Regions from separate parts of the Streptomyces sp. NBC_01275 genome, predicted to be linked through region 2. Evidence: riboswitches for the same ligand, from Rfam matches in the RefSeq annotation. Region 2 holds a riboswitch; each other region holds the start of a gene.
The links. Region 2 has a riboswitch for cobalamin ahead of OG562_RS08650 (cobalamin biosynthesis protein). Riboswitches for the same ligand answer to the same signal wherever they lie in the genome.
Positions count from the first base shown of each region.

Region 1: it holds a riboswitch for cobalamin, as region 2 does, so the genes downstream of both, metE (5-methyltetrahydropteroyltriglutamate--homocysteine S-methyltransferase) here and OG562_RS08650 (cobalamin biosynthesis protein) in region 2, are expected to answer to the same signal.
Region 3: it holds a riboswitch for cobalamin, as region 2 does, so the genes downstream of both, OG562_RS28725 (ribonucleoside-diphosphate reductase subunit alpha) here and OG562_RS08650 (cobalamin biosynthesis protein) in region 2, are expected to answer to the same signal.

Region 1 is NZ_JAPEOZ010000001.1:7,145,988-7,153,523, reverse strand. Features, by position in the region: gene OG562_RS31790 (class I SAM-dependent methyltransferase) at 1-400, shown strand, start outside; partial or broken gene OG562_RS31785 (ABC transporter ATP-binding protein) at 561-1,337, opposite strand; gene OG562_RS31780 (iron ABC transporter permease) at 1,334-2,347, opposite strand; gene OG562_RS31775 (ABC transporter substrate-binding protein) at 2,344-3,420, opposite strand; cobalamin riboswitch at 3,510-3,723, opposite strand; cobalamin riboswitch at 3,919-4,149, shown strand; gene metE (5-methyltetrahydropteroyltriglutamate--homocysteine S-methyltransferase) at 4,315-6,633, shown strand; gene OG562_RS31765 (hypothetical protein) at 6,700-7,035, opposite strand; gene OG562_RS31760 (CbtA family protein) at 7,147-7,536, opposite strand, start outside.
Region 2 is NZ_JAPEOZ010000001.1:2,011,993-2,019,528, forward strand. Features, by position in the region: gene OG562_RS08630 (class II aldolase/adducin family protein) at 172-990, opposite strand; gene OG562_RS08635 (lysozyme) at 1,185-1,940, shown strand; gene OG562_RS08640 (inorganic phosphate transporter) at 2,094-3,347, shown strand; gene OG562_RS08645 (hypothetical protein) at 3,382-3,603, shown strand; cobalamin riboswitch at 3,732-3,874, shown strand; gene OG562_RS08650 (cobalamin biosynthesis protein) at 3,986-4,972, shown strand; gene OG562_RS08655 (cobyric acid synthase) at 4,969-6,477, shown strand; gene cobN (cobaltochelatase subunit CobN) at 6,474-7,536, shown strand, end outside.
Region 3 is NZ_JAPEOZ010000001.1:6,455,790-6,463,325, forward strand. Features, by position in the region: gene OG562_RS28715 (GlxA family transcriptional regulator) at 1-249, opposite strand, end outside; gene OG562_RS28720 (ribonucleotide-diphosphate reductase subunit beta) at 476-1,504, opposite strand; gene OG562_RS28725 (ribonucleoside-diphosphate reductase subunit alpha) at 1,504-3,879, opposite strand; cobalamin riboswitch at 4,005-4,147, opposite strand; gene OG562_RS28730 (GNAT family N-acetyltransferase) at 4,183-4,689, opposite strand; gene mctP (monocarboxylate uptake permease MctP) at 4,815-6,440, opposite strand; gene OG562_RS28740 (DUF3311 domain-containing protein) at 6,437-6,712, opposite strand; gene OG562_RS28745 (GntR family transcriptional regulator) at 6,827-7,536, opposite strand, start outside.

The sequences.
Region 1 (7,536 bases), 5.1 Mb from region 2:
GGTCTTTCTGGAGGACCGGTCGTTCGATCTGGCGGTGATGGCCCTCGTCTATCACCACATCGACGCACGCGGGGAGTTGCTCGCCGAGATTCGGCGCGTTCTGCGGCCCGGCGGCACCCTGCTCGTCTCCACGACCCACCCCACCAGTGACTGGAACTACGTGGGTGGTTCCTACTTCGCCGATGGTCGCGTCGAGCTTCCGTTCGGTGAGGGATTCGCCGTCAGGTACTGGCGGATGACGCTGGAGGGGTTCCTCGGTGAACTGCTCGGCGCCGGGTTCGTGTTGGAGGAGCTGGTGGAGCCGCGGGCCACGGAGGAGGCTCGGCTGATCGATCCGCGTCGATACGACAAGACCCACAACTCCCCGGTGTTCCTGGCCGTCAGGCTCCGTCGGCCATGAAGCCGTCAAGTCCGTCGGCCGTGAGGGAGCGGTCCTCGCGCTCCCCGCTCTTCCCGCGTCTCCCGCCCTCCGCGCGCTCCCCCCTCTTCCCGCACTCCCCATCCTCCTTGCCCACCCCATCCTCCTTGCCCACCCCATCCTCCCCGCGCCTCCCGCCCGTCCTCCGCACGAACCGAATCACCGGATGGCCGGGTTCGTGGGTCACCTCGGCGTGGACGCCGTAGACCTTCTTGATGAGGGCCGGGGTGAGGATGTCGGCGGGGGCGCCCTCGGCGACGGTGTGGCCGGTGTCGAGGACGAGGAGGCGGTCGCAGTACATCGCGGCGAGGTTGAGGTCGTGCAGGGCGATCACGGTGGTGACGGGGAGGTCGGCGATCAGGTCGAGCAGGTCCAACTGGTGCTGGATGTCCAGGTGGTTGGTCGGCTCGTCGAGCAGGAGTTCGCGGGGTTCCTGGGCGAGGGCGCGGGCGATCTGGGCGCGTTGGCGTTCGCCGCCGGAGAGGGTGTGCCAGGACTGGGCGGCCCGTTCGGTCAGCCCGGTGCGTTCCAGGGCCTCGGCGACGGCGCGGGCGTCGGCGGCCGACGCCGGTGACCAGGCGCGTCGGTGGGGGATGCGGCCGAGGGCGACGACGTCGCGGACGGTCAGTTCGGTCTGGGTGTGGGTGTGCTGCTCGACGGTGGCGATACGGCGGGCGGTGGCACGGCGGCCGACCTCGGGCAGGGGCCGGCCGTCCAGGGTGACGACTCCGGCCGAGGTGGCCAGGACGCCGGCGAGCAGGCGCAGCAACGTCGACTTGCCGGAGCCGTTGGGGCCGAGCAGGCCGACGGTCTCGCCGGGGCGCAGGACGAGGGTGGCACCGTCGACGATGAGCCGGCCGTCGGTGCGGCGACCGACCCGGTCCGCGCGCAGGCCGCTGTCCGGGCAGGGGGCGCTCATGTCTTCCACCGGCCTCGATGGAGCACGACCACGAACGCCGGTACGCCGATCAGGGACGTCACCACGCCCACCGGCACCTCCTGCGGATCGACGACGGTGCGGGCGAGGGTGTCCACCCAGACCAGGAAGACGGCTCCGGTCAGTGCCGTGACGGGCAGCAACCGGGCGTGCCCGGAGCCGGTGAGCGCGCGGGTGACGTGCGGCAGGACCAGGCCGACGAAGCCGATCGCCCCGGCGCAGCTGACGAGGACGGCGGTGAGCAGCGCCGTGGCGCAGAGCAGGATCAGGCGGGCGCGGGAGACGTTCACGCCGAGGCCGGCGGCCGCCTCCTCGCCGAAGGCGAACGCGTCCAGGGTGGTGGCGTATCCGAGGCAGACGACGAGGACGACGGCCAGGGCCGGTGCGCACAGCAGCACCTGGCCCCAGTCGGCCCCCGAAAGCGAGCCGAGCAGCCAGAACAGCACGCCCTTGGTGGTCTCGGCGTCCGCCGAGGTCAGCACTATGAAGGAGGTCAGCGCGGAGAAGAGCTGCATGGCCGCCACCCCGGACAGCACCACCCGGTCCATGCTCGCGCCGAGGCTGTGGCTGAGCAGCATGACCAGGCCGAAGGAGAGCAGCGCGCCGACGAACGCGCCCGCCGACAGCGACAGGGCCCCACCGCCGACGCCGAGCACCACGACGGCGACCGCGCCCGTGGAGGCCCCGGAGGAGACGCCGAGCACGAACGGGTCGGCGAGCGGGTTGCGCAGCAGGGACTGCATGACCGCGCCGCACAGCGCGAGCCCGGCGCCGCAGACTGCGGCCAGCAGCGTCCGGGGCATCCGCAGGTTCCAGACGATGCCGTCCCGCAGCGGGGCGAGTGTGCTCTCGCCGCCGCCGAGGTGGGAGGCGACCGACGCCCACACGTCGGCGGTGGAGATGTCGGCGGGGCCGATGGTCACGGCGGCGGCCACGGAGAGGGCCAGTGCCGCGAGCCCGCCGCCCGTCAGCAGCAGGCTGCGCGGGCTCACTTGGCGAGTCCGAGGTCGCGCAGGCCGGCGGCGACCTGCTCGATCCCTTCGACGGTGCGGATGGAGGGGTTCAGCGCCTGGCCGCTGAGCAGGATGTACCGCTTCTTCCTGACGGCGGTGAGGTTGCGGGTGGCGGGGTTGGACTCCAGGAAGCCGATCTTGGCCTTGGCGGTCTCCGCGGTCTGGGACTTGCGGGTCAGGTCGCCGAGGACGATGACGTCGGGGTCGCGGTCGGCGACGGTCTCCCAGTTGATCTGGGGCCACTCGTCGTGAGTGTCGGAGAAGGCGTTCCGTGCGCCGACGGCCCGGGTGATCGCGCCGGGCGCGCCGCAGCAGCCGGCCAGGTAGGGCGACTGGGAGTTGGCGAACCAGTACATGAGGGAGGCATCGGAGGCGTCCAGGCCGTCGGTGGCCTTGCGCACCCGCTCCTTCAGCCGGGCGACGAGTGCGTCGCCGCGCGTCTCGACGCCCAGGGCGCGAGCCAGGTCGCGTATCTCGTCGTATACGGCGTCGAGGGTGAGCGGTGTGCTGCGCGAGCCGTCGCCGCCGCTGTCGTTGTCCTTGCCGGCGGCGCAGTCGGACGGGGAGACGTACGTGGGCACGCCCAGCTTCTCGAACTGCTCGCGGGTGGCGACGCCGCCCTTGCCGAGGGTGGAGACGAACGAGGAGGTGACGAAGTCGGGTTCGGCGTCGAGGACCTTCTCGAAGGAGGGGGCGTTGTCGGCGAGGCGCGGCACGGACGCGTTCGCCTTCTCCAGTCCCTTGAGCACCGGGTCGGTCCAGGTGGCGGTGCCGGCCATACGGTCGCCGAGGCCGAGGGAGAGCAGGATCTCCGTGGTGCCCTGGTTGAGGGAGACGACCCGCTGAGGGGCCGACTTCACAGTGACCTGGTGCCCGCAGTTGTCGAGGGTGAGCGGGAAGCCGGCGGCGGACGCCGCCGCCTCGCCGCCGGAACGGTCCCCGTCGGAACGGTCTCCGTCGGAGCCGCCGCACGCTGTCAGCAGCAGGACGGGCGCGAGGACGAGGACGGCGGTACGGCGGAGGGGGACGGGGACGGTACGCAGCACGGGCATGCCTTGCCTGTCGGGGCTCGATACGCGGAGCCTGGCCTACGGAGGTCCTCCTCGCTCGAAGCCGACTCGAAGCATGGTTCGCAGCAGGCCCGCAGCGGGAAGGCGCCAGCAGGTCTTCGGACTCGGGTTCGTCCGGACGGAGCGCCTTCCCGGCGCGTTGCACACCGGCTCCTTCGGCCGGCCCGCGTCGCTCCAGTGGCGTCGAGTGCCCCGCCCGTCCCCCTCACCGCTGCGCGTCAGTTCCGGATTCCCACCGGATTCCCTGGCCTCGGATGTGGCACGACTGGCCCCAACAAAGTATCAAGATCAACCATCGGCTCCCGTCATGGGGTTCACCGGTACACGGGTTCACAGGTACACGGGTTCACGGGTTCACGGGCAGGAAGGTCGTTGCCGGGGCATCTCCCGCCCTGCGGATGTTCCACACGTGCCCCTCCCGTGTCCCTCGTCACCATCCGAATGCCGGACGTGACCCGTCGTATCGCCGGACGGCCCCCTAGGCTGGCCGGTGCAGCTGGTTCGCCCCGTCCGCCAGGCGGGATGCGTCGCAAGAGGGAACCCGGTGGGAATCCGGGACTGCCCCGCAGCGGTGAGCGGGAACGACCGCCGTCTTACGCACTGGACCCGACGAACGGGGTCTGGGAAGCGACGGCCAGTAGGTGTCCTCCTCGGTGAACGACGAGGACGTGCCCGCGAGTCCGAAGACCTGCCAACTGCCCGTACGCGTACGACTCGCGCACGGACATCCCGGTGACCTCGTGGGCGGGTCGGCGTACATGTCAGGCGGACGACCGCGGCTTGCCGTGCGATGTCGTCTCCGCCCGATCCGTCACCCCGTCGCGCTCGCGTCCCGTCGCCGGGATCTCAGGGATTCATCTCGCGAAGGAGATCTCCGTGACCACCAAGCCCGCAGCCACGGCAGCACGGGCCACCGTGTACGGCTACCCCCGCCAGGGACGGAGCCGGGAACTGAAGAAGGCGATCGAGGGCTACTGGAAGGGCCGCGGCACCGCCGACGCCCTCCGGGCCACCGCCGCCGAACTGCGCCGCACGAACTGGCGGCAGCTGGCCGAGGCCGGCGTCGACGAGGTCCCGACCGGCGACTTCTCGTACTACGACCATGTCCTGGACACCACCGTCATGGTCGGCGCGATCCCCGCCCGCCACCGCGACGCCGTCGCCGCCGACCCGCTCGACGGGTACTTCGCGATGGCACGCGGCACGCAGGACGTCGCGCCGCTGGAGATGACCAAGTGGTTCGACACCAACTACCACTACCTGGTGCCCGAGTTGGGCCCGGACACGATCTTCACGGCCGACTCCGCCAAGCAGGTCGCCGAGTTGAAGGAGGCCCTCGCCCTCGGGCTGAGCGCCCGCCCGGTGCTGGTCGGCCCGGTCACCTACCTGCTGCTCGCCAAGCCCGCGCCCGGCGTGGCCGCTGACTTCGAGCCCCTGACCCTGCTCGACCGGCTGCTGCCCGTGTACGCCGAGGTCCTCGCCGATCTGCGCGCGGCCGGCGCCGAGTGGGTGCAGCTCGACGAGCCCGCCCTCGTCCAGGACCGTACCCCCGCCGAGCTGAACGCCACCGCCCGCGTCTACCGCGCCCTCGGCGCGCTCACCGACCGGCCGCGACTGCTGGTCGCCTCCTACTTCGACCGGCTCGGCGACGCGCTGCCCGTGCTCGCCAAAGCCCCCGTCGAGGGACTGGCGCTGGACTTCACGGAGTCGGCCGCCGCGAACCTGGACGCGCTCGCCGCCGTCGGCGGACTGCCCGGCAAACGCCTGGTCGCCGGTGTCGTCAACGGCCGCAACATCTGGGTGAACGACCTGGAGAAGTCCCTGGCCGTCCTCGGCACCCTGCTGGGTCTCGCCGCCCGGGTCGACGTGTCGGCGTCCTGCTCCCTGCTGCACGTGCCCCTCGACAGCGCGGCCGAACGGGACGTCGAGCCGCAGATCCTGCGCTGGCTGGCCTTCGCCCGGCAGAAGACCGCCGAGATCGTCACCCTCGCCAAGGGTTTGACCCTCGGCACCGGCGCGATCGCCGCCGAACTCGCCGCGAACCGGGCCGACCTCGCCTCCCGCGCGCACTCCCTCATCACCCGCGACCCGGCCGTCCGCGCCCGCACCGGCGCGGTCACCGAGACCGACGCCCGCCGTTCCCAGCCCTACGGCGAGCGGACCGCGGCCCAGCGCGCCCACCTGGGCCTGCCCCTGCTGCCGACCACCACCATCGGCTCCTTCCCGCAGACCGGCGAACTGCGCACCGCCCGTGCCGACCTGCGCGCGGGCCGGATCGACACGGCCGGCTACGAGGACCGCGTCAGGGCGGAGATCCAGGAGGTCGTCTCCTTCCAGGAGAAGGCCGGCCTGGACGTCCTGGTGCACGGCGAGCCCGAACGCAACGACATGGTCCAGTACTTCGCCGAGCAGCTCGTCGGCTACCTCGCCACGCAGCACGGCTGGGTCCAGTCCTACGGCACCCGTTACGTCCGCCCGCCGATCCTGGCCGGCGACATCTCCCGCCCCGAGCCGATGACGGTGCGCTGGACGACGTATGCCCAGTCGCTCACCGAGAAGCCGGTCAAGGGCATGCTCACCGGGCCCGTCACCATGCTCGCCTGGTCCTTCGTCCGCGACGACCAGCCCCTCGGCGACACCGCCCGCCAGGTCGCGCTCGCCCTGCGCGAGGAGGTGAACGACCTGGAGGCGGCCGGGACTTCGGTCATCCAGGTGGACGAACCCGCGCTGCGCGAGACGCTGCCGCTGCGCGCCGCCGACCACGCCGGCTATCTGGCCTGGGCCACGGAGGCGTTCCGGCTCAGCACCAGCGGGGTGCGGCCGGACACGCAGATCCACACGCACATGTGCTACGCCGAGTTCGGTGACATCGTGCAGGCGATCGACGACCTCGACGCGGACGTCATCAGCCTGGAGGCCGCCCGCTCGCACATGCAGGTCGCCCGCGAACTCGCCGCGCACGGCTACCCGCGGGAGGCCGGACCCGGCGTGTACGACATCCACTCCCCGCGTGTGCCGAGCGCCGGGGAGGCCGCCGCACTGCTCCGCACCGGTCTGGAGGCGATCCCCGCCGAGCGTCTGTGGGTCAACCCCGACTGCGGGCTGAAGACCCGCGGCTGGCCGGAGACCCGCGCGTCCCTGGAGAACCTGGTCGCCGCGGCCCGCACGGTCCGCGGCGAGCTGCCCGCCTCCTGACCCGGACGCCTCCGACGGGCCGGGGCGGCGGACGCCGTCCGCCCCGGCCCGCATCGCCGTGGTGGTTCAGGAGGCCAGGTCGCGGTGGCGGCGCAGCAGTTCCGCGAGCGCGCGGCGCAGGCAGTCGGCGTCGTTGCCCGCATCGGAATCCGACTGCGGCTCCGACTGCGACTGCGACTGCGAGTCCTGTGCACGGCAGTCCGTCGGGCTCCCGACCAGTCTCTCCAGGTCCTGGAGGAGCTGTTCGGTCCGTTTCGCCTGGTGGGCGAGGACGCGTACGCGGGCGCTCTGGCCGCCTATCTGGCGTCGGCTGGCGATCAGCCGCTCGTACTCCGCGACGGTGAGGGCGACCGCCTCACGGCCTCCGAGGGTGATGCGGCGCGGCTGGGGTCGTCCGGCCATCCCGTTCCTCCGCTCCTCGCCCGATGGTCCTCGTCTCATCGCTCGTTGTCGGGAGAACGCGAGAGGGCCCCCGGATGGTTCCGCGGGCCCTCTTTCGTGTGTCGGGTCATGTCAGTTGGGGGCTGCGACCGGCCGAGGTGCGGGGGCGGTCGCGGGCTTGGGGTTGAGCAGCCGTTCGGCCAACTCGCCGAAGACCAGCCCGAACCCGCCCCACAGGGTGACCTGCATGGCCAGCGCGGAGAGCCGGAACCGCCACAGCAGGGTCGCCGGGAAGTCCGCCGGCACCTCGTTGATCACCGGCAGGAACGCGTACGCCAGACCGATCGCCACCGCGAAGGCGGCCACCGCCGTGACGGTCGCGTACCAGGTGCCCAGCCTCGGCGCGAGCCTCCTGCCCAGCAGCGTCGCGGCGACCGCCAGGAGGATGCTGAGCAGCATCATCAGGAAGTAGAGCGTGGTGCGCTTGCCGATGGTGTCGGGGTCGCCGACCGAGGGCGGGTT
Region 2 (7,536 bases):
GGGCGGTCAGTCATGGGCGGTCGCCATCGCGGCCGGAAGGGGCAGACAGCCACGGCCGATCACCGTCGCGGCCGGAAGGTCAGTCGGCGACGGGCATCCGCCATCGCAGCCAGCCAGCCAGCCAGCCAGCCAGCCAGCCATGATCAGCCTCCATCGCGGCTCGAAACGCGGTCAGTCGCCCGCGCCCTCGCCCGCACCCTCGCCGCCGCCAGCGCCCTCGCCCGCGCCCGCGCCCGCGCCCTCGGACGAAGGCTTCTGCCCGTACCCCCGCAGTCGCTCCCCCGCCTCCGCCACCTGTTCCTCCGTCAGGAGGGTCGGGGTTCGGTCCGGGAGGGACGAGGCCGTGAGCCAGAGGCGGCACATCCACTCCAGCTGGGCCGTGCGGTCGTAGGCCTGGTCGAGGGTGGCGCCGTAGGTGAGGGTGCCGTGGTTCTGGAGCAGGCAGCCGGTGCGGTCGGCGAGGGCGCGGAGCATGTTCTCGGCCAACTCCTGGGTGCCGTACGTCGCGTAGGGGGCGACCCGGACGGGGCCGCCGAGGGCGCCCGCCATGTAGTGGACGCGGGGCAGCTCGGTGACGAGGGTCGAGACGGCGGTGGCGTGCACGGCGTGGGTGTGGACGACGGCGCGGGCGTCGGTGGTGCGGTAGACGGCGAGGTGCATGGGCAGTTCGCTCGTCGGGACCAGCGTGCCGAGCACCTGTCGGCCGGACAGGTCGACGCCGGTCACGTCCGCCGGGGCGAGCCGGTCGTAGGGCACGCCCGACGGGGTGACCAGCACGGTGTCGCCGACACGGACGGAGACGTTGCCGGAGGTGCCGACGACCAGTCCGTCGGCCACGGTGCGGCGGGCCGTCGCGACGAGCGCCTCCCAGGCCCGCGCCTCCGCCACGCCCACCCGGCCCTCCACGCCCACGCCCTCCATGCCCTCCACGCCCTGTACGCCGTCCCGGGAGTCCCGGGCTTCTCCCTGATCACGTCGCTGCTCAGCCATGCCGCGATCCTGCCAGCAGGGGCCGTGGCCCGTCGTCGCCCGCGGACACGGTGGGCGCATATCGGCGTACATCATCTGGTCCAGGTGATTGGCCGGGTATCGACCGGCATCCACCGATCCGGCCGGATCTTCCCCTAGCCTCTGGGGCGTTCGTCGTGCACACCGTCGCGCACGCCGCCGTTCCGGGGGAAACCATGGCCCACACCCGTACCTCCGCCCGTGCCCGCCTCTGGGCGGTCCTGCTCGTGGCGCTCGCCGCGGCAGGAACCGCGCTGGCCGATCCGCCCGCGGCCACCGCGGCCGTGGCGGCGGAGCAGCCGAGAGGGCACGACGTCTCCTCCCACCAGAGGGCCGTCGACTGGGAGGCGGCGAAGGCCGCCGGGGCCACGTTCGTCTACGTCAAGGCGACCGAGTCCACCGCCTACCGCAACCCGTACTTCGGCCCGCAGTTCGACGGCGCCGGAGCCGCCGGACTGGTACGCGGCGCGTACCACTTCGCGCGCCCGGACCAGGGCCCGGGCGAGGCGCAGGCGGCGTTCTTCGTACACAACGGGGGCGGCTGGAGCGCCGACGGCAGGACGCTGCCGCCCGCGCTGGACGTCGAGTACAACCCGTACGACGCGCGGCGTCCGTGCTACGGCCTGAGCAGGGCGGGGACGGTGGCCTGGATCAGGGCGTTCAGCGACGAGGTGAACCGGCTCACCGGCCGCCGCCCGGTGATCTACACGACCACCCACTGGTGGAACGCCTGCACGGGCGGCAGCGGCGCCTTCGCCGCAGACCACGCGCTGTGGATCGCCCGCCACGGGTCGGCGGACGCCGGGACGCTGCCCGCCGGTTGGTCGTCGTGGACCTTCTGGCAGTACGCCGACAGGGGCGGTCTGCCGGGTGACCAGAATCTCTTCAACGGCTCCGCGGGACAGCTGGCGAGGTTCGCCCGGGGCGCCTAGCCGTGCGGCAGTTGGGCCGCCGCCGGGCCGCCGATCCGGGCGTGGCGTCAAACCCTTCATCAAGACACCGCGAAGCCCGCCCCAGTTCATCTTCCGTTCACCCAGGTTGCCTACGGTCAACCAACCAATGACCTCGAACGATTGCCTGGGTAAATGGAAAACTTCTCGCTGATCCTCGCGATTGTGGTAATCACCGCACTCGCGTTCGATTTCACGAACGGTTTTCATGACACCGCCAACGCGATGGCCACGACCATCTCGACCGGTGCGCTCAAGCCCAAGGTCGCGGTGGCCATGTCCGCCGTGCTCAACCTTGTGGGCGCCTTTCTCTCGGTGGAGGTCGCCAACACGATCTCCAAGGGTCTCGTCGACGAGACCGGCATCCGTCCCGAGGTCATCTTCGCCGCCCTCGTCGGCGCGATCCTCTGGAACCTGCTGACCTGGCTGGTGGGTCTGCCCTCCAGCTCCTCGCACGCCCTGATGGGCGGTCTGATCGGCGCGACCATCGCCTCGGCCGGCACCGGCGCGGTCCACGGTGACGTGCTGGTCACCAAGGTCCTGATCCCGGCGATCGCGGCCCCGATCGTCGCGGGCGTGGCGGCGATGCTCGCCACCCGCCTCTCCTACACCCTCGGCAAGAAGGCCGACGGCAAGGCTGCGGCGAAGGGCTACCGCACGGGCCAGATCGCCTCGGCCGGCCTGGTCTCCCTCGCCCACGGCACCAACGACGCGCAGAAGACGATGGGCATCATCACCCTCGCCCTGGTCGCCGGCGGCGCCGTGGCCCCCGACTCCGACCCGCCCACCTGGGTCATCCTCTCGGCCGGCATGGCCATCGCGCTCGGCACCTACCTCGGCGGCTGGCGCATCATCCGCACCATGGGCAAGGGCCTGACCGACCTTCAGCCGCAGCAGGGCTTCGCCGCCCAGACCAGTGCGGCGACCGTCATCCTGGCCTCCTCCCACCTCGGCTTCTCCCTCTCCACCACGCACTCCGTCTCCGGTTCGGTGATGGGCGCGGGCCTCGGCCGCAAGGGCGGGGTGGTCCGCTGGTCGACGGCGACCCGGATGTTCGTGGCCTGGGGGCTGACGCTGCCGGCGGCGGCCCTGGTGGGCGCGCTCGCCGAGTCGGTGACGGACCTCGGCGACTGGGGCACGGCCGTCGTCGCGGCCTTCCTGATCGCCTCCAGCGCGGCGATCTGGAAGATCTCCCGGCGCGAGGTCGTGGACGCGTCGAACGTCGTCGAGGCCGAGGAGCCGCCGGGTGTGGTCACCACGGCGATCGCGGCCGTGACCCCGCCGCCCACGGGCACGGTCACCGACGACCTGACGGCCACCATCCTGTCCCCGGCCGCCGAGTCGACCGCTCCCGCAGCGCCCGCCGCCCCGCCGGCCGCGGCCGTCTGAGCCCGCGCCCCCGGTACGAAGGAAGAGAAGCAGTATGAAGATCGACTGGGCAGCCCTGGGCTCCGTCTTCGGCGTCAGCCTCGTGGTCACGGTGGGCGTCGTCGCCCTGTTCACCCTCGGCATCATGGGCCTGTCGCGTCAGGAACGCGCCGCCGAGCAGGGCGGCTCGGCCGCCCTCGCGGTGACCGGCGCGTACGCCTGCTTCGCGGCGTGCGCGGCGGCGGTGGCGTACGGGATCTCGCTGATCGTGGCCTGACGGGTCATCTCGAGCACTGAGGGGTGCGGGACGGATCGCCGTCCCGCACCCCTCTTTCGTGGCCTCGCGAACCACCCCTGTGTGGGGCTCAGCACACTCCAGCCTCGCAGGTCAACAGCAAGTTGACGGCCCTTCCGGGCCCGTGGTGGACTGCCGGAGCCATGTACGGCGGCTGGAGAGGAAACCGGTGTGAATCCGGTGCGGTCCCGCCACTGTCACCGGGGTAGAAAGCCCCGGGAGCCAGGAACTCTCACCGCCGGTCTCGTCGAACCAGGGCGTGGACACCCTGAGTGAGGACATATCGCCATGCTCGGCTGCCGTTCGAGGACCAGTCCCGGCTCGCACCCCGCCCCCGCCCCCGCCCCCACCGTCGGCTGACCCGGTGCGTGCCGATCGCGTCTACGCGTACGGCGCCGCCGCCGGCCTCCTCTGCGACCTGCTCCTGGGCGATCCGCGCCGGGGACATCCGGTCGCCGCGTTCGGCCGGGCCGCGGGCGCCGTGGAGCGGGTGCTGTGGCGGGACCACCGCGGGTGGGGCGCGCTGCACACCGCGGTGTGCGCCGGCGGCGCGGTGACCCTGGGGGCCCTCGCCGCCCGGGTCGTACGCGCCTCCCCCGCCGCCTCCGTCGCCCTCACCGGCGCGGCCGCCTGGGCCGTCGTCGGCGGGACCTCCCTCGCCCGCGAGGCCCGGGCCATCGGGCAGGCCCTCGACGCGGGGGACGTCGAGACGGCGCGGGCGCGGCTGCCGCATCTGTGCGGGCGGGATCCGCAGTCCCTGGACGCCGACGGGATCGCCCGCGCCGTCGTCGAGTCCGTCGCCGAGAACACCTCGGACGCGGTCGTGGGCGCGCTGGTGTGGGGCGGGGTGGCCGGGGTGCCGGGGCTGCTCGGGTTCCGGGCCGTCAACACCCTGGACGCCATGGTCGGGCACCGGTCCGCCCGTCACCGACGCTACGGGTGGGCGTCCGCGCGCCTCGACGACCTCGCCGGCTGGCCGGGGGCGCGGCTGACCGCCGTCCTCGCGGCCGTCGCCGGGGACGATCCGCGAGGTGCGGTACGGGCCTGGCGCGCCGACGCCCGCAAGCACCCCAGCCCCAACGCCGGGCCCGTGGAGGCGTCCTTCGCGGGCGCGCTCGGGGTACGGCTGGGCGGGACCCTGTCGTACGGGGGCCGGGTCGAGCACCGGCCCGTGCTCAACGGGGCGGCGGGACGCGCCGTCGTCGTCCACGACATCGAACGCGCCGCCCGGCTCTCCCGCCGCGTCGGCCTGCTCGCGCTCGGCGTCACGGTCGCCGCGCGCACGGTCGCCGCGCGCACCGTCGCCGCGCGCCTCGACTCGAAGGTCCGGCTGAAGGGGCGTACGTCATGAGCGGTGGGCTGTTGGTCGCCGGCACCACCTCCGACGCCGGCAAGAGCGTCGTCACGGCCGGGATCTGCCGGTGGCTGGTGCGGCAGGGGGTGAAGGTCGCGCCGTTCAAGGCGCAGAACATGTCGCTCAACTCGTTCGTGACGCGGGAGGGCGCGGAGATCGGGCGGGCGCAGGCCATGCAGGCGCAGGCCTGCCGCATCGAGCCGACCGCGCTGATGAACCCCGTGCTGCTCAAGCCCGGCGGCGAGCAGAGCAGTCAGGTCGTGCTGCTCGGGAAGCCCGTCGGGGAGATGAGCGCACGCGGCTATCACGGAGGGCGGCAGCAGAGACTCCTCAACACCGTTCTCGAGTCTCTCGCCGAGCTGCGGGCCACGTATGACGCGGTGATCTGCGAGGGGGCGGGCAGCCCGGCCGAGATCAACCTGCGGCGGACCGACATCGTGAACATGGGGATCGCGCGGGGCGCCCGGCTCCCCGTGCTCGTCGTCGGCGACATCGACCGCGGGGGCGTCTTCGCCTCCTTCTTCGGCACGGTCGCCCTTCTCTCCCCCGAGGACCAGGAGCTGGTCGCCGGGTTCCTCGTCAACAAGTTCCGGGGAGACGTCAGCCTCCTGGAACCCGGGCTCGACATGCTGCACGGGCTCACCGGACGGCGGACGTACGGCGTGCTGCCGTTCCGGCACGGGCTCGGGATCGACGAGGAGGACGGGCTTCGGGTGTCGCTGCGCGGGACCGTGCGGGAGTCGAACGTCTCCCCGCCCGTCGGCGAGGACGTCCTGCGGGTCGCCGTCTGCGCGGTCCCCCTCCTGTCCAACTTCACCGACGTGGACGCCCTGGCCGCCGAGCCCGGCGTCGTCGTGCGGTTCGTGGACCGGCCCGAGGAGCTCGCCGACGCCGACCTCGTCGTCGTCCCCGGCACCCGGGGCACGGTCCGGGCCCTGGAGTGGCTGCGCGAACGCGGCCTGGCCGAGGCCCTGATGCGCAGGGCCGCCGAGGGCCGGCCGATCCTCGGCGTCTGCGGCGGCTTCCAGATCCTCGGCGAGCACATCGAGGACGAGGTCGAGAGCCGGCAGGGGCACGTGGAAGGGCTGGGGCTCCTTCCGGTCCGGGTGCGGTTCGCCCGGGAGAAGACCCTCACCCGGCCGGTGGGGGAAGCCCTCGGCGAGGCCGTCGAGGGGTACGAGATCCACCACGGGGTCGCCGAGATCCTGGGCGGAGCCGCCTTCCTGGACGGCTGCCGGGTCGGACAGACCTGGGGCACGCACTGGCACGGCTCGCTGGAGTCGGACGGCTTCCGGCGCGCTTTCCTGCGCGAGGTCGCGGCCGCCGCGGGCCGCCGTTTCACGCCGGCCGCCGACACCTCGTTCGCCGCGCTGCGCGAGGAGCAGCTCGACCGGCTCGGCGACCTGATCGAACAGCACGCGGACACCGACGCGCTCTGGCGGCTCATCGAGTCGGGCGCGCCGCAAGGACTGCCTTTCATTCCACCGGGAGCGCCCGCATGAGCACAGTGTTGTTGTTGTCGACCGCCGACACGGATCTGCTGGCGGCCCGGGCCGCCTCCGGCGCCGCGTACCGGATCGGCAACCCGACCCGCGTCGACGTCGCGACGGAGCTGCCCGCGCTGCTCGACGGCGCAGACCTCGCCGTCGTACGGCTGCTCGGCGGGAAGCGGGCCTGGGAGGACGGGCTGGCCGCGCTGAAGGCGTCGGGCGTGCCGACGGTGCTGCTGGGCGGCGAGACCGTGCCGGACGCGGAGTTGATGGCCGAGTCGTCGGCGCCGGCCGGTGTCGTGGCGGAGGCGCTGCGCTATCTCGTCGAGGGCGGTCCCGCCAACCTCACCGAGCTGGCCCGGTTCCTGTCCGACACCGTGCTGCTGACCGGCGAGGGCTTCCTGGAGCCGCAGCAGATGCCGGAGTACGGCGTCCACGGCGAGCGTGCCGTCGTCGACGGGCGGCCGACCGTCGGCGTGCTCTTCTACCGGGCCCACGAGCTGAGCGGCAACACCGGCTTCGTGGACACCCTGTGCGACGCGATCGAGTCGAAGGGCGCCAACGCCCTTCCCGTGTACTGCGGTTCGCTGCGCGGCGCGGACTCCGGGCTGTACGAGATCCTCGGCAGGACCGACGCCCTCGTCGCCACCGTCCTCGCCGCCGGCGGCACGCACGCCTCGCAGGCCTCGGCCGGCGGCGACGAGGAGGCCTGGGACATCGGCGCCCTCGCCGACCTCGACGTGCCGGTGCTGCAAGGACTCTGCCTGACCTCGTCGCATGCGGCCTGGATGGACTCCGACGCGGCCGTGTCCCCCATGGACGCGGCGATGCAGGTCGCCATCCCCGAGTTCGACGGGCGGCTCATCACGGTCCCCTTCTCCTTCAAGGAGCAGGGTCCGGACGACGTCCCGGTGTACGTCGCCGACCCCGAGCGGGCCGCACGCGTCGCCGGAATCGCCGTACGGCACGCGCAGTTGAAGCACAAGCCGAACGCCGAGAAGAAGCTGGCGCTCGTCTTCACCGCCTACCCGACCAAGCACTCGCGGGTCGGCAACGCGGTCGGACTCGACA
Region 3 (7,536 bases), 4.4 Mb from region 2:
CCGCTGCCCGTACGTGTCCCCGGCCGGCACGGCGATCAGATCGGCGCTCTCCAGCCGCTCCAGCCCGTGCTCGGTGCTCACGCTGAAGCCCGCGTGCGTGGTCAGCGTCGGCCCCTCCGCCGAGGCGACCGCGAAGTCGTAGACCGGCAGCCCCTCGTCGCTGCGGTCGATCCCGAAGACCTCGCAGACGACCCCCAGCTCGAAGGGGTGCACACCGTCGAGCAGGATCACGGCCACGTTGTTCAGCATGACGCCAGTGTGCCCGAGGAGTGGCAGGAATTTGAAGGTGTACGGCAGTACTGCCACTGTCAGGAGTGTCGAGCAAGTACGAGGCTTACCTCATGAACCTCATGAACGCACTCACCGGATACGCGGCCTTCCTGGCCTTCTTCCTCCTCCTCACGGCTCCGGCGCTCGTGGGACTTCTCCACGAGCGCCGGATCGACCGTCAGCTGAAGGCTTCGAGGACGGTGACTCAGAAGTCCTCGTCCAAGTCGACGGTGCCCTCCACCGCGACCTGGTACGCCGAAGGACGGCGCTCGAAGAAGTTGGTCAGCTCCTGAACGCCCTGCAGCTCCATGAAGGAGAACGGGTTCTCCGAGCCGTAGACCGGCGCGAAGCCGAGCCGCTGCAGCCGCTGGTCGGCGACGCACTCCAGGTACTGCCGCATCGACTCGGTGTTCATGCCCGGCAGCCCCTCGCCGCACAGGTCCCGGCCGAACTGCAGCTCGGCCTCGACGGCCTCCTTGAGCATGTCGGTGACCTGCTGCTGGAGCTGGTCGTCGAAGAGCTCCGGCTCCTCCTTGCGGACGGTGTCGACGACCTCGAACGCGAAGGACATGTGCATGGTCTCGTCCCGGAACACCCAGTTGGTGCCGGTGGCGAGGCCGTGCAGCAGACCCCGGCTGCGGAACCAGTAGACGTAGGCGAAAGCGCCGTAGAAGAACAGGCCCTCGATGCACGCGGCGAAGCAGATCAGGTTGAGCAGGAAGCGGCGGCGGTCGGCCTGGGTCTCCAGCCGGTCCAGCTTCTCGACCTCGTTGATCCACTTGAAGCAGAACTCGGCCTTCTCGCGGATGGAGGGGATGTTCTCCACGGCGTCGAAGGCGGCGGCGCGGTCCTCCGGGTCGGGCAGGTACGTGTCCAGCAGCGTCAGATAGAACTGGACGTGCACGGCCTCCTCGAACAGCTGACGCGACAGATACAGGCGCGCCTCCGGGGAGTTGATGTGCTTGTACAGCGTCAGCACGAGGTTGTTCGCCACGATCGAGTCGCCCGTCGCGAAGAACGCGACCAGCCGGCCGATCATGTGCTGCTCGCCCTCGGACAGCTTCGCCAGGTCGGTGACGTCCGAGTGGAGGTCGACCTCCTCCACGGTCCAGGTGTTCTTGATGGCGTCCCGGTAGCGCTCGTAGAAGTCCGGGTAGCGCATCGGGCGCAGGGTGAGCTCGAAGCCCGGGTCGAGCAGGTTCTTGGCAGACGCAGCTTTGGCTTCGCTGGACATTACTGGCAGGCCTCGCAGGACTCGGGGTTCTCAAGGGAGCAGGCGACGGCCTCTTCGGAGGTCGCCTGCTGCAGGGGGATGGTCTTCTCGGGCTGCGCCTGGGCCTGGGCGGCGCGGGCGATGCGGGTCGCCGGGCGGGAGCGCAGGTAGTACGTGGTCTTCAGGCCCGACTTCCAGGCGTACGAGTACATCGAGGAGAGCTTGCCGATGGTCGGCGTCTCCAGGAACAGGTTCAGGGACTGCGCCTGGTCCAGGTACGGGGTGCGGGCGGCGGCCATGTCGATCAGGCCGCGCTGCGGGATCTCCCACGCCGTGCGGTACAGGGCGCGGACCTCCGCCGGGATCCAGGCGAACTCCTGCACCGAGCCGTTGGACTCGCGCAGCGCCTCCCGGGTGCGCGCGTCCCAGACGCCGAGGTCCTTGAGGTCGTTCACCAGGTACGAGTTGACCTGGAGGAACTCCCCGGACAGCGTCTCGCGCTTGAACAGGTTGGACACCTGCGGCTCGATGCACTCGTAGACGCCCGCGATGGAGGCGATGGTGGCGGTGGGCGCGATGGCGAGCAGCAGGGAGTTGCGCATGCCGGTGTTCGCGATGCGCGCGCGCAGGGCCGCCCAGCGCTCCGGCCAGGTGAACTCGACGCCGTAGTGGTCCGGGTGCAGCACGCCCCTGGCCGTCCGGGTCTTCTCCCAGGCCGGCAGCGGGCCGTTGCGCTCGGCCAGGTCGGCGGAGGCCTCGTACGCGGCGAGCATGATGCGCTCGGCGATCCGGGTGGACAGGGCCTTGGCCTCGGCGGAGTCGAAGGGCAGCCGCAGCTTGAAGAAGACGTCCTGCAGGCCCATCGCGCCCAGGCCCACCGGCCGCCAGCGGGCGTTGGAGCGGCCCGCCTGCTCGGTCGGGTAGAAGTTGATGTCGACGACCCGGTCGAGGAAGGTGACGGCCGTGCGGACGGTCTCGTCCAGCCGCTCCCAGTCGATGTCGCCGGTCGTCGTGTCGACGAACGCGCCGAGGTTCACCGAACCCAGGTTGCAGACCGCCGTCTCCCCGTCGTCGGTGACCTCCAGGATCTCCGTGCAGAGGTTGGAGGAGTGGACGACGTGACCGGGCTCGGCCGTCTGGTTGGCGGTGCGGTTGGCCGCGTCCTTGAAGGTCATCCAGCCGTTGCCGGTCTGCGCGAGGGTGCGCATCATCCGGCCGTAGAGGTCGCGGGCGGCGATGGTCTTCTTCGCGAGCCCGTCGGCCTCGGCCTTGCGGTAGGCGGCCTCGAACTCCGCGCCCCACAGGTCGACCAGCTCGGGCACGTCCGACGGCGAGAACAGCGACCACTGCTCGTCCGCGTTCACCCGCCGCATGAACTCGTCCGGGATCCAGTGCGCGAGGTTCAGGTTGTGCGTACGGCGGGCGTCCTCGCCGGTGTTGTCGCGCAGCTCCAGGAACTCCTCGATGTCGGAGTGCCAGGTCTCCAGGTAGACCGCGGCCGCGCCCTTGCGCCGACCGCCCTGGTTCACGGCGGCGACCGAGGCGTCCAGCGTCTTCAGGAACGGCACGATGCCGTTGGAGTGCCCGTTCGTGCCGCGGATCAGCGAACCGCGGCTGCGGATCCGGGAGTACGACAGACCGATGCCGCCGGCGTGCTTGGAGAGGCGGGCGACCTGGTGGTAGCGGTCGTAGATGGAGTCCAGCTCGTCCAGCGGGGAGTCGAGGAGGTAGCAGGACGACATCTGGGGGTGCCGGGTGCCGGAGTTGAAGAGGGTGGGGGAGGACGGGAGGTAGTCGAGGCGGCTCATGAGCCGGTAGAGGGCCGCGACCTCGTCCAGAGCGCGTGACGTGTCGTCTTCCGCGAGGCCGGAGGCGACGCGCAGCAGGAAGTGCTGGGGCGTCTCGACGACCTTGCGGGTGAGGGGGTGGCGCAGGAGGTAGCGGCTGTGCAGGGTGCGCAGGCCGAAGTAGCCGAAGCGGTCGTCGGCCAGCGGGTCCACCAGGGCGTCGAGGCGGGCCGCGTGCAGCCGGACGAAGTCGGCGGTGCGGTCGGCGATCAGGCCCTCGCGGTGGCCGACGGCGACGGACTGCGTGAACGACGTGACGCCCTGGGAGGCGGCCTCGGCGGCGACGCTGATCGTCAGCAGCCGGGCGGCCAGCTTCGAGTACGCGGGGTCGTCGGAGATCAGACCGGCGGCCGCCTCCGTGGCCAGCTCGCGCAGCTCCGACTCGTCCGCCCGCGCGGACCGTCCCCGCAGGGCGGCGGCGGCGACCCGGCCGGGGTCCGCGTCGGGGAGGTCGGCGGTCAGCTCGGTCAGGGTCCGCAGCAGCGCGGTACCGGGACCGTCGGTCTCCAGCTGGGTGACTGAAGCCGGTTCGGCTGGCGCGATGGTCACGTGGGGCTCTCCCTCGCTCGGCAGCGGGCCTGGCGGAGGGCAGGGGGCAGCACACGAGCGCGCGGGGCGTCGCGTCCACCGGCCCACTCCACGAGGCCCGGACGTCAGAGCACCCGGACCGGATGGGCCGGGCGCGTGCTGTCGGCAGGTCCTCGGACTGACACAAGCGTGCAGATGCACGCAAGTACACCGTTGCGGGACAGTTCCGGATTTGCACCGGATTCCCCTGCGGCGACAGCGAGCACGAGCATACATCTTGTGCCGGGCTGTCGTGCCACCCCCAGATGTTGTGTCGCGCCGGTTTCAGAGCGTCAACTGGTAGGCGAGGAGAGTGATGTCGTCCAGCTGCGGCAAGGGATTCCAGTCCCGCTCTGGCGTACGGACGAAGCCGAGGCGTTCGTAGATGCGGTGGGCGGTGCGCATGGTGCGCTGGGTCGACAGAACGACGGCCGTGCAGCCCGCCGTGGCCCGTGCGCGGTCGAGGCATGCGCGTACGAGGGCCTCGCCGGCGCCTCTGCCACGGGCCTCGCGCGCGACCGCGAGCATCCGGATCTCGGCCTCGCCGGAGCGGGCGATGTCCGCCATGGGGCCGCCCGAGGAGACGAAGGCGACCCCGCCGAGGAGGGCGTCGCCCGCCACGGCGACCAGGACCTCGGCGGCGGCCGCCCGCCGGGCGACGTTCCTCAGTTCGCCGAGGTACTCGTCGCTCTCGCCGAAGTCGAGGAGCCCGTCCTCGAGATAGGCCTGGGCGGTGATCTCGCCCAGGGCCGGGTACTCGTCGGGCGCTGCCCGCCGGATGACGATGTCCATGGGACCGAGTGTGCCGGACGGGCACGACGACGGGCCGCCGGGTTCTCCCCGGCGGCCCGTGATCGCGTGCGGATGGTCAGTGCATGCGGATGGTCAGTGCGTGCGGAAGGAGTGCATGCGGATGGTCAGTGCGAGGCTCCCGCGGTCGCCGGGGGCAGGTCCGCCTGGACGCCGGGGTCGCCCGCGTCCGCCGTGTAGTCCTCCGGGCGGGTCTCGTCGATGCCCTCGGGGGCCTTCGCCGCCTTCAGGGCGAAGGTGAGGACCACGGTGACGGCGACGTTGAGGAGGAACGCCGTCAGGCCGATGTAGCCGATCTCTCCGAGGCCGGGGATCTCCTTCGACGAGCCGCCGAAGTGCTTCTGGGTCGGGGAGGCCACGCCGTACGCGGCGACCGTGCCGTAGATCATGCCGACCGCCCAGCCGGCGAGCAGCGCCCAGCGGTGGAACCAGCGGGTGAAGAGGCCGCCGACCAGGGCCGGGAAGGTCTGCAGGATCCAGATGCCGCCCAGCAGCTGGAAGTTGATGGCGACCGTCTTGTCCATGGTGAGGACGAAGGCCAGCGCGCCCACCTTCACCAGGAGCGAGACCAGCTTGGAGACCTTGGTCTCCTGCGCCGGCGTGGCGTCCGGCTTGATGAAGTCCTTGTAGATGTTGCGGGTGAAGAGATTCGCGGCAGCGATCGACATGATGGCGGCCGGGACGAGCGCGCCGATGCCGATCGCGGCGAAGGCCACGCCCGCGAACCAGTCCGGGAACATGTCCTCGAACAGCTGCGGGATCGCCAGCTGCCCGTTGGTGACCTTGACCCCGGCCGCGATCGCCATGAACCCCAGCAGGGCCAGCAGGCCGAGCATGAGGGAGTACAGCGGCAGGATCGTGGTGTTGCGGCGGATCACCTCACGGCTCCTGGACGACAGCGTCGCCGTGATGGAGTGCGGGTACATGAAGAGCGCGAGCGCGGAGCCCAGCGCCAGCGTGGCGTACGTCCACTGGCCCGGCTCGGCCGGGGCGAGCGCGCCGCGCGGCTTCCCGGTCGCCGGGTTGGTCTGGCTGAACGCCTCGCCCGCCTTGGCGAAGATGTCGTCGAACCCGCCGAGCTTGATCGGGATGTAGATGATCGCCACCGCGATGACGATGTAGATCAGCGTGTCCTTCACGAACGCGATCAGCGCGGGGGCCCGCAGCCCCGACGAGTAGGTGTACGCCGCCAGCACGCCGAAGGCGATCAGCAGCGGCAGGTCCTTCACGAACCAGTTCGTGTCCTCGCCGCCGCCGACGCCCATCACGTCGAGCACGGCCTGGATGCCGACCAGTTGGAGCGCGATGTACGGCATGGTCGCGAGGATGCCGGTGACGGCGACCGCCAGCGACAGCCCCTTCGACCCCCAGCGTCCGCGTACGAAGTCCGACGTCGTCACGTACCCGTGCTTGTGCGACACCGACCACAGGCGGGGCAGGAACGTGAAGATCAGCGGGTAGACGAGGATCGTGTACGGGACCGCGAAGAAGCCCGCCGCGCCCGCCGCGTAGATCGCCGCCGGCACGGCGACGAAGGTGTACGCCGTGTACAGGTCGCCGCCGAGCAGGAACCAGGTGACCCAGGTGCCGAACGACCGGCCGCCCAGCCCCCATTCGTCGAGGCTGTCGTTGTCGGCCCTGCGCCAGCGCGCGGCGAGGAAGCCCATGACCGTGACGGCCAGAAAGAAGAAGATGAAGACGGCGAGCGCGACGCCGTTCACGCCGTCCTTCACTCCGACGCACCACCCTTCGCGGAAGCGGAGGCCGCACGTCCGCGCTGGTCACGCTGCCAGAGCTTGTACGCGGTCACCGTGAGCGCGGCGGAGAGAGGCACCCACAGCATCTGGTACCAGTAGAAGAAGGGGATCCCGATGAACGCCGGATCCACCTTCGCGTACGAGCCCACCCACAGCATCGCCACGAACGGCGCGAGCAGACAGAGGCCGATGACGACGCGCACAGGCGTCACCACCGGCTCCTTGGGCACTTCCTGGGCGTCTGACATCGGCGGCTCCGTCCCCTCACTGATCGCCTTGATCACTGTTGTAATGCGCAGGCAATGTAAGTGACGGATAAGCGGAGCGGAAGACCCCCTGCCCGGTGGGCCTACTCGGTGGGCCTACTCGGTGGGCCGCTTCAGCCGGGCCACGAACTTGTACCGGTCCCCCCGGTACACCGACCGCACCCACTCCACCGGCTGGCCGTCCTTGTCCAGCGAGTGCCGGGACAGCATCAGCATCGGCAGGCCCACGTCGGTGCCGAGCAGACCCGCCTCGCGCGGGGTGGCCAGCGAGGTCTCGATGGTCTCCTCCGCCTCGGCGAGCCGGACGTCGTAGACCTCGGCGAGGGCGGTGTACAGGGACGTGTACTTGACCAGCGACCTGCGCAGGGCCGGGAAGCGCTTGGCGCTGAGGTGGGTCGTCTCTATGGCCATCGGCTCGCCGTTGGCCATGCGCAGGCGCTCGATGCGCAGGACGCGGCCGCCGGCGGTGATGTCGAGCAGGTCGGCGAGCCGGTCGTCGGCGGTGATGTAGCCGACGTCCAGGAGCTGCGAGGTGGGTTCGAGGCCCTGGGCGCGCATGTCCTCGGTGTAGGAGGTGAGTTGGAGCGCCTGGGAGACCTTCGGCTTGGCGACGAAGGTGCCCTTGCCCTGGATGCGCTCCAGGCGGCCCTCGACCACCAGTTCCTGAAGTGCCTGGCGCACGGTGGTGCGCGAGGTGTCGAATTCGGCCGCCAGCGTCCGCTCCGGCGGGACCGGGGTGCCGGGCGACTGCGTCTCCGTCATGTCGAGGAGATGTTTCTTCAGGCGGTAGTACTTGGGCACACGCG